2 regions of the Kosakonia sp. Marseille-Q7440 genome follow, and region 1 is predicted to be linked to the other one. Evidence: predicted binding sites of a transcription regulator. Region 1 holds the regulator's gene; the other holds the start of a gene.

Region 1 (4,807 bases):
TCACGTTGGCGTCTACGTTGGCAACGGCAAATTTATCCAGTCACCGCGCAGCGGCCAGGATATTCAGGTCACTTCATTAAGCGAAGATTACTGGCAGCGCCACTATGTTGGTGCGCGCCGCGTGGTCACGCCGAAAACCATTCGCTAATCCCCTCTCCCACCTGCCGCTCGCGCGGCAGGTGTTACTTCGCCTTACTCCGCTGCCGCGCAGACGCGCGACGCTGAATCACGCCCGGAGAAGAGCACCAGCAGCAGCCCCAGCCCGGCAATAATCGCCCCCATCACCGGAACGAAGCTGTAGCCGAGGCCGCCGGAGATCACCGCCCCGCCTGCCGCCGCGCCAAGGGCATTACCGAGGTTGAAGGCGCCAATATTGACCGATGACGACAGCCCCGGTGCTTCATGGGCAACACGCATCACGCGCATCTGCAACGGCGGCACTACCGCGAAGGTTGCCGCGCCCCACACCACCATGGCGATCGCCGCACCGATCTCACTGCGCGCCAGCAGCGGGATAGCCAGCATGATGGCAATCAGCAGCAGTAAAAAGCCTTTCAGCGTGCCGGTTACCGAGCGGTCCGCCAGTTTCCCACCCAAAAAGTTACCAATCGAGAAACCAACGCCAATCAGCACCAGCATGGCGGTGACAAACACCGGCGTGGCATCCGTCAGCGTGCGCAACACCGGTGAGATGTAGGTATAGAGGGTAAACATTGCCCCGGCACCGAGCACGGTGGTCAGCAGCGCCGTCAGCACCTGCGGGCGCATCAGTACCGCCAGTTCGTTGCGCACGTTGGGTCGCGCGCCCGCGCCGCCTTTCGGTAATGAGAAGAAGAGCGAGACCATGGAGATCACCCCAAGCCCGGCGGTTGCCATAAAGGACATGCGCCAGCCGATGGTCTCCCCAAGCCAGGTGGCGGCGGGCACACCGCCGATATTGGCGATAGTCAGCCCCATAAACATCGTCGCCACCGCGCTGGCCTGCTTCTCTTTCGCGACAACGCTTGCGGCAACGACCGAGCCAAGGCCGAAGAACGCGCCGTGATTAAGGCTGGTGATAATACGGGCGATCATCAGGGTGGCGTAATCCGGCGCAATGGCAGAGAGCACATTGCCGACGGTGAAAATAGCCATTAAGAAAATCAGCGCATTACGACGACCGCGATGGGAAAGCAGCAGCGTCATCAGCGGCGCACCCACCATAACGCCAATGGCGTAGGCGCTGATCAGCATCCCCGCCGCCGGAATAGAGACCCCAACGCCCTGCGCAATCACCGGCAGTAACCCCATCGGCGAAAACTCAGTGGTGCCAATGCCAAAGGCACCAATTGCCAGCGCAAGCAGGGGGAAATTTATTTTCATCTTTTGACTCCGAAATGGACATGCCGACCCTCTACCGGGTCGCGAAAGGCAAAAGTATGACAGGTGTCACAAAAAACAGAAGTGAGCGTACGGAGAAAAGTTTATTGCGCAACGGGTAACAATGGGGACGCAAGAACCGAGGGAGAGGGCTCTCCCTCGCATCAGATCAATGCAGTGCAGCGGTCAGCGCGCCGAAAACGATCAGGCTCAGAACGATGACGGTGGTGAAGAGTGAATACTTAAGATCGGTGCTCATCAATTTTTCTCCATTTAATTTCCCCACAAAAAGTGAGCCTGCGCATTTTTGCACAAATTATCTGAAAAATCTTGCGCGAATTGGCAGCAGAACCGTTTTAATACTTCCCCTTTTGCTCAAGATCAGACAAAATTCGACGCTAAATTTATTAGCGTACCGGCCATTGACTCCCCTCCTGACGTCCAGTGTCGTTTTCCCGGCGTACCGCACTCACTTTGATGGGTTCAGGGTGATTAAAGGCAAACGTTTACCTCAAGAATTATCAGGAGCTTACGATATGGTCTGGAGTAATATCTGATGGCAACGATTAAAGATGTCGCGAAACGAGCAAACGTTTCCACTACAACCGTATCACATGTAATTAACAAAACCCGTTTTGTCGCCGAAGAGACGCGCAACGCCGTCTGGGCGGCAATCAAAGAGCTGCACTATTCGCCAAGCGCCGTCGCGCGCAGCCTGAAAGTGAATCACACCAAATCGATTGGTCTGCTGGCAACCAGCAGTGAAGCGGCCTACTTTGCCGAGATCATCGAAGCGGTTGAGAAGAAGTGTTTCCAGAAGGGTTACACGCTGATCCTCGGCAACGCCTGGAACAGCCAGGAGAAGCAGCGCGCCTATCTGTCGATGATGGCGCAAAAGCGTGTCGATGGCCTGCTGGTGATGTGCTCTGAGTACCCGGAAACCGTGCTCACCATGCTTGAGGAGTATCGCCATATTCCGATGGTGGTGATGGACTGGGGCGAATCGAAGGCGGACTTCACCGATTCGGTGATCGATAACGCCTTCCAGGGCGGCTATATGGCCGGCCGTTACCTGATCGAGCGCGGCCATCGCGATATCGGCGTAATCCCGGGTCCGCTGGAGCGCAACACCGGCGCAGGCCGTCTTGCCGGTTTTATGAAGGCGATGAACGAGGCGATGATCAACGTGCCGGAGAACTGGATTGTGCAGGGCGACTTTGAGCCGGAGTCCGGCTACCGCGCCATGCAGCAGATCCTCGGCCAGTCCTCGCGCCCCACCGCGGTCTTCTGCGGCGGCGACATTATGGCAATGGGCGCACTCTGCGCCGCCGATGAGATGGGGTTGCGCGTGCCGCAGGATATCTCCGTCATTGGCTATGACAACGTGCGCAACTCGCGCTTCTTTACCCCGGCCTTGACGACGATTCATCAGCCGAAAGACTCGCTGGGCGAAACGGCATTCACCATGCTGCTCGATCGCATTGTGAATAAGCGTGAACAGTCGCAGTCGATTGAGGTGCATCCGCGCCTGGTGGAGCGCCGCTCGGTGGCCGATGGCCCCTTCCGCGATTACCGCCGTTAATCCCCTCCCGCGGGAGCCTTACTCCGGCTCCCGCAGCCACTCCTTATTCAACGTTTCGCTGTCCCCCAAGTAATCGAGCAGCCAGTTCAGTGCAGGTGACGCCTCGTTTTGTTGCCATGTCAGGCAGCAGGCGGCATCCGGAAACGGGTTTTCCAGTTCAAGCGCCACCCAGTCACCGCTATCGAGCCTCGGGCGGGCAAAATGGGCTGGCACCATCCCCACACAAAGCCCCGCCGACAGGCACGCTTCCGACGAGGCCCAGTCAGGCACCATCACCCTTTTCTGGTTATCCAGCAGCCAGGTAATACGCTTTGGCAAAGAGCGGGAGGTATCCTCCTGAATCAGCGACGGCCAGTTGCGCAACGTCTCATCGCTTAACGGACCGTCGAGCTGCGCCAGCGGATGCTGACGTGAGACGACACACTTCCAGCTCAAAGTGCCCATATCGCGAAAAGCATAGCGCCCCCCGACGGGGATCGCCTGCGTAGCGCCAATCGCCAGTTCAACACGGCCATCGGCGAGCGCATCCCAGACGCCGTTGAACACCTCCTGGTAGACAACCAGCTCGACATCGCTGAAGTGACGGTAGAAATCGACGATCATCTGCCGGGTGCGCGCGGGTTTCACAATGTTATCGACAGCAATCGGCAACTGGCCGCGCCAGCCATTGGCGATCTGCTGACACTGCTGGCGGGTGATCAGCATTTTTTTGATAACAGATCGCCCCTCCTTTAAAAACCAGACCCCGGCGGGGGTGAGTTCCACATCGCGGTGGCGGCGCATAAACAGCGGCACCGCCAGCCACTCCTCCAGCTGGCGCACGGTGTAGCTCACCGCCGAAGGCACGCGGTGCAACTCCTGCGCCGCGCCGCTAAAGCTGCCGTTACGCGCTACGGCATCCACCACTTCAAGGGAGTATTCTGACCACATATTCTGCCTGCAAAATTTTTGAAACCAATGTGCAAATATTAGCGTTTCACAACCAGGAAAGCACTCCTTACACTTCCCCACCCTGATTACCTGCAATTAAAGAGAAATGAGAATGCAACCTGGCAAAGGATTTTTAGTCTGGCTCGCGGGCTTAAGCGTGCTGGGCTTTTTAGCCACCGACATGTACCTGCCCGCTTTCAGCGCGATTCAGCAAGATTTAAACACCTCTCCCGCCGTGATCAGCGCCTCGCTGAGTCTGTTCCTCGCCGGGTTCGCGGTGGCACAACTGCTGTGGGGGCCGTTGTCGGATCGCTATGGTCGCAAACCGATTCTGCTGATTGGGCTGTCGATTTTCGCCCTGGGCTGTCTTGGCACCCTTTGGGTGCGCGACGCCACCTGGCTGCTGGTGCTGCGTTTCGTGCAGGCCGTCGGCGTCTGTGCCGCTACCGTTAGCTGGCAGGCGCTGGTAACGGATCACTATCCGGCGCACCGCGTTAACCGTATTTTCGCCACCATTATGCCGCTGGTCGGCTTCACCCCGGCGCTGGCCCCGCTGCTCGGTGCCTGGCTGCTGGCCCATATTGAATGGCAGGCAATTTTCGCCACCCTGCTGGCCATCACCGTGGTGTTGATGATCCCGGCTTTCCGCCTCAAATCGCCGGTAAAAAAAGTGGCGCACGACCAGCAGGCGCTCACCTTCCTCGATCTGCTGCGCGCCCGTGATTATCGTGGCAACGTGATGATCTACGCCGCCTGCTCCGCCAGCTTCTTTGCCTGGCTTACCGGCTCGCCGTTTATCCTGCACGAAATGGGCTATGGCCCGTCGGTGATTGGCCTGAGCTATGTGCCGCAGACGTTCGCCTTCCTGATTGGTGGTTACGGCTGTCGCGCAGCGCTGCAAAAATGGCAGGGATCGCGCATGTTACCGTGGTTACT
Region 2 (4,807 bases), on a different contig from region 1:
CGAAGCGGTGCGAGTCTATCGCGAAGATAAGAAGGTGGATCAGGAGTATGAAGGCATTGTGCGTCAGCTGATGACCTACATGATGGAGGACTCCCGCACCATTCCGAGCGTGTTGACCGCCCTCTTCTGCGCCCGCTCTATCGAGCGTATCGGCGACCGCTGCCAGAACATCTGCGAGTACATCTTCTACTTCGTTAAAGGCCAGGATTTCCGCCACGTTGGCGGCGACGAGCTGGACAAGCTGCTCGCCGGAAAAGATCCGAAAGAGTAAGCGCAATAAAAACCCCCTCTTGATGAGGGGGTTTTGCTTCACGCTGACTTAGTGAGTAACTGACCGGCAAGCGTTGCGATCTCATCGCATTGCCACAGCTTCTCCCGCCAGCGATGCGGGATCCCCTCCACGCCGTACCAGGCACCAGCCAGCTGCCCGGCAATCGCCGCAGTGGTATCCGCATCGTCGCCAAGGTTGGTCGCCAGCAGGATCGTCTCTTCGAAACTCTCCCCGTGAGCGAAGCACCACAGCGCCGCCTCCAGGCTTTGCACGCAGTAACCGGTGCCGAACACCTCTGCACGCGATTTCTGCCGGTAATGCCCTTCGGCGATCTGGCGCAGATTAGCCTGTTCCGGCAGCTGCGCAATATCTGTCAGCGTGTCGGATTTACTTTTGCCCTGCAGCGCATTGATGAGCATCTGCGCGAACAGACGGCAGCTGGCCAGTGCTTCTGGCGCGGCGTGCGTCGTTCGCGATGACGCTTCGGCATACTCCAGCGCCTTTGGCACATCCGGATAGTACCAGAGCACCACCGGCGCAAGCCGCATCAATGAACCGTTGCCCGCCGTGTTCGGATCGCTCGAGCCGGCAAAGGGTTCGCCGTTGAGCGTAAAGCGCCGCAGCGCGGATGAGACGGTCATCCCGATATCAAAACAGCTGCCCGTGGAGCTTAAATAGCCCCACTTCCACCAGTTCAGATAGCGGTTCATCTGATCGGTCGCATCAAATCCTTTACAGGCGATCAGGCTATGCGCGAGGCAGAGCGCCATTGAGGTGTCATCCGTCCACTGCCCGGCTTTTAAATGAAACGGGCCGCCGCCGACCATATCGGTGACCGGGGTAAAGCTCTCTCTGGGACTGAACTCTACCGTTGTGCCAACCGCATCTCCGGCCGCGAGGCCGAGAAGAGACCCCTGATAACGCGCAAGTAAATCCGACATCTTTTATTCCTTATTTCGGGCAAGTCGTCAGGAGAAGTCTGCCCACAAACGCAGCTTCCCACAGTGGAGGCAGCGGAAGAGGTAGCCCTGACAGTCGCCGCCGTCGCGCAGATACTCCTGTAGTTTATTGATATCCATACCAAACGCCCGGCAATCGGCATCCAGATCGGCAAACTGATCCAGCTTGTCGGCTATCTCTTTCCAGCCGACGTAACCGATAAAGGCGCAGAAATCATTGCAGTGCGCCAGCCAGTGTTCCTGCTGCCAACCGCAATAGCCTGGGGTGCGTTGCGTCAACTCAGCAACGGTAGCTTCCGGCCACGAACTGCTAAAACCGGTAAATTCGCCCTCATCGTCAAACTCCCCTTCTACACCTTCAAGGCTGCAATCATCCTGAAATGTGCCGTTGAATTTCTCTGCTGCTGAGCCATCCGCAATGCACCAGGGGCAGAGCGTATCGACATCTTCAGCAGTAAAGAACGGGTTGGTGTAGTAGACGTCTGTTGGCTGTGAACAACAGGCGCAGGTCACGGTTTTGCCTTCAGAGAAGACGCCCGTTTCCAGGGGTTGTGGATGGTATTTGAATACCGGGAGAGGGCGATTATTCTGGTCCATAAAAACATCCTGTTTTGTAGGTAAGTTAGCGCGTAACAGACCACCCGCGAGCACGCCACAATGCTGGCAGCTGTGCTAAGTCAGTAAATGTCGTCACTTTTGGGTGATCGATAGGTACGTTATGCGGATCGGCGCAGAAGTAAAACACTTCCATCCCTGCCGCAATGCCAGATTGCGCTCCGGCGGCGGAATCATCCACCAGAATGCACTTTTCCGGCGAGACATCGAGTACCTCTGCTGCATGGTACATTAACGCTGGATCGGGCTTCCAGCGCTGGATGTCATAGCCACTAAACAGTTTTTCCGGAAAGTGGTGCAACATCCCAAGTTTACCTAATGAGTGTTGCATTTTGCTCACCGGCCCGTTAGAGACCACGCACATGGGTACGCTAACGGCATCAAGCAGAGCACTGGCACCCGGAATCACCTCCAGCTCGCTGTCGAACAGCCGCGCCACTTCGGCGCGATAAACCGGCTCAAGAGTAGCTTTATCCAGCGTTTTACCATGTTCCTCGCCGATAACATCAATAATTTCATACAGCTTCATGCCCTTGAAACGCTTAAAGACCTCTTCAAGGTCCAGCGTGATGCCAACGGTTTGAAACATATGGACGTATGCGCGGGAACAGATCACTTCGCTATCGACCAGGGTGCCGTCACAGTCGAAAAAGATCGCTTCAATGTGGGACATGCCATTTCCTGTGATTACAAGTTTAACGATTACTTAACGCAGATTGCGGGACGCAATCGTTGCCGTATAAGCAAATTCAATGAAAAAAAGTGCGTGATAACCGTCAATACTGCCTCATTTTGGTATAGGATAGCGACGAATTTTCCCTCCTATTCCGGAAATTGATAATGAGCCAACAACAGACTTCCCAGGCCTCTCGCCCGGGGTTGCTTGACCGCGTGTTCAAACTGCGTGACCACGGCACAACGGCGCGCACCGAAGTGATCGCCGGCTTCACGACGTTTTTAACGATGGTCTACATCGTTTTCGTTAACCCGCAAATTTTAGGCGTCGCCGGAATGGATACCAGCGCAGTTTTTGTCACCACCTGTCTGATTGCCGCGTTCGGCAGCATCCTGATGGGTCTGGTGGCTAACCTGCCGGTCGCGTTGGCTCCGGCAATGGGATTGAACGCCTTCTTCGCCTTTGTGGTGGTGGGCGCAATGGGGCTCTCCTGGCAGGTCGGCATGGGCGCGATCTTCTGGGGTGCGGTCGGTCTGCTGTTGCTGACCATTTTCCGCGTACGTTACTGGATGATTGCCAATATCCCGATGAGCCTGCGCGTTGGCATCACCAGCGGGATCGGCCTGTTTATCGGCATGATGGGTCTGAAGAATGCGGGCGTGATCGTCGCCAACAAAGAGACGCTGGTCAGCATCGGTAATCTGACGTCGCACAGCGTGCTGCTGGGCGTGCTTGGCTTCTTTATCATCGCTATTCTGGCGTCGCGCAATATTCACGCCGCGGTGCTGGTCTCTATCGTCGTGACCACGCTTTTAGGCTGGCTGCTGGGCGATGTGCAGTATCACGGGATTGTCTCTACGCCGCCAAGCGTGATGTCGGTGGTGGGCAATGTCGATCTCGCCGGCTCCTTTAACCTCGGTCTTGCGGGCGTGATCTTCTCGTTTATGCTGGTGAACCTCTTCGACTCCTCCGGGACGCTGATCGGCGTGACCGACAAAGCCGGGCTGGTGGATGAGAAGGGCAAATTCCCGCGCATGAAACAGGCGCTCTACGTTGACAGTATCTCCTCTGTGACCGGCTCCTTCTTCGGCACATCGTCGGTTACCGCCTACATTGAATCCTCTTCGGGTGTCTCCGTTGGCGGGCGTACCGGCCTGACGGCAGTAGTCGTGGGTTTGCTGTTCCTGCTGGTGATCTTCCTCTCGCCGCTGGCAGGAATGGTGCCGGGTTATGCGGCTGCGGGCGCGCTGATTTACGTCGGGGTGCTGATGACCTCAAGCCTGGCGCGTGTGAAGTGGGAGGATCTCACCGAAGCGGTACCGGCGTTTATTACTGCCGTGATGATGCCGTTTAGCTTCTCTATCACCGAGGGGATCGCGCTTGGCTTTATCTCCTACTGCGTGATGAAAATCGGTACCGGCCGTCTGCGCGAGCTTAGCCCGTGCGTCATTGTCGTGGCGCTGCTGTTCCTGCTGAAAATCGTCTTTATCGACGCGCATTAATCCCTTCTCCCTCTCCCGCTTCGGGGGAGGGAAAGCTTTACCCTCACGCTTATTCAGATCAACGCTTTTTCGGCGGGCAGGCTGGTGAAACGCATCAGGCGGGAAGCCGGATCGTTGGCGCGGGTCAGCACATCCGTCAGGTAGTGCCACCCTTTCTGGCTATCAAACTCCCAGATACGCAGGCTTTCAATCGCTGGCGCGACCGCAACAGACCAAATCAGCACATCTTCGGCATCGCACATCAATTCTACCTGCGCATGTTGTGCGACGCGAAGCCGCCCGGAGCCAGGCAGCAGTTGGAGCTGCATCGGGTCGTCCTGCATCTGGTGAATCAATTTCATCACGCTCTGGCGCAGCGTTAACAGCTGCGTTTGCGCTTCACTGGCATCGTTCTGGTTGTTTATCCACAGCTGCTCATTGTTGCTGAAGGTGTGTTTGTGCCCGTGCGGGCTGTGGAAGCTGCGCGTCGCGCGCTGTAGCTCCATATCAAGGCCGCACTCGCCTTCGGTAGCGATGGCAACGCCAACCAAATTCCCGGCGTAGGCCAGTGAAAAGCTCGGCAGGCTGCTGTCGGCGAAGCGCGGTCGTCCGCTCTCCTCAACCACCATCTCCGGCAGTTCGCTGATGCCATAAAGCATAAACATCATCTCGGCGAGCAGTGCCCGGGAAGCGATATAACGGGAGCGGCGATGTTCCGGTAGTTGCCCTGCGGCCTCAAGGCACGCCTGAGGGAGCCGGGTCGAAACAAGATGACCTTCTGAGAGGATCCCTCTTGCAAAGTGTG

The links. The regulator PurR, encoded in region 1, represses purine synthesis genes. The targets are predictions, from matches to a motif close to CANGCAAACGTTTGCNTG.
Region 2: ACWPW2_RS14530 (NCS2 family permease) is a predicted target of PurR. The motif match lies at 2,568-2,585, and genes of this name have one in related genera.

What each region holds. Positions count from the first base shown of each region.
Region 1 covers NZ_CBCPLT010000001.1:1,831,849-1,836,655, reverse strand. The annotation lists gene ACWPW2_RS08460 (C40 family peptidase) at 1-148, shown strand, start outside; gene ACWPW2_RS08455 (MFS transporter) at 193-1,362, opposite strand; gene cydH (cytochrome bd-I oxidase subunit CydH) at 1,529-1,618, opposite strand; gene purR (HTH-type transcriptional repressor PurR) at 1,916-2,941, shown strand; partial or broken gene punR (DNA-binding transcriptional activator PunR) at 2,938-3,871, opposite strand; gene punC (purine nucleoside transporter PunC) at 3,984-4,807, shown strand, end outside.
Region 2 covers NZ_CBCPLT010000002.1:137,253-142,059, forward strand. The annotation lists gene phoU (phosphate signaling complex protein PhoU) at 1-271, shown strand, start outside; gene ACWPW2_RS14515 (ADP-ribosylglycohydrolase family protein) at 310-1,212, opposite strand; gene cbrC (PF03691 family colicin E2 tolerance protein CbrC) at 1,240-1,827, opposite strand; gene yieH (6-phosphogluconate phosphatase) at 1,853-2,518, opposite strand; gene ACWPW2_RS14530 (NCS2 family permease) at 2,686-4,023, shown strand; gene ACWPW2_RS14535 (4'-phosphopantetheinyl transferase family protein) at 4,077-4,807, opposite strand, start outside.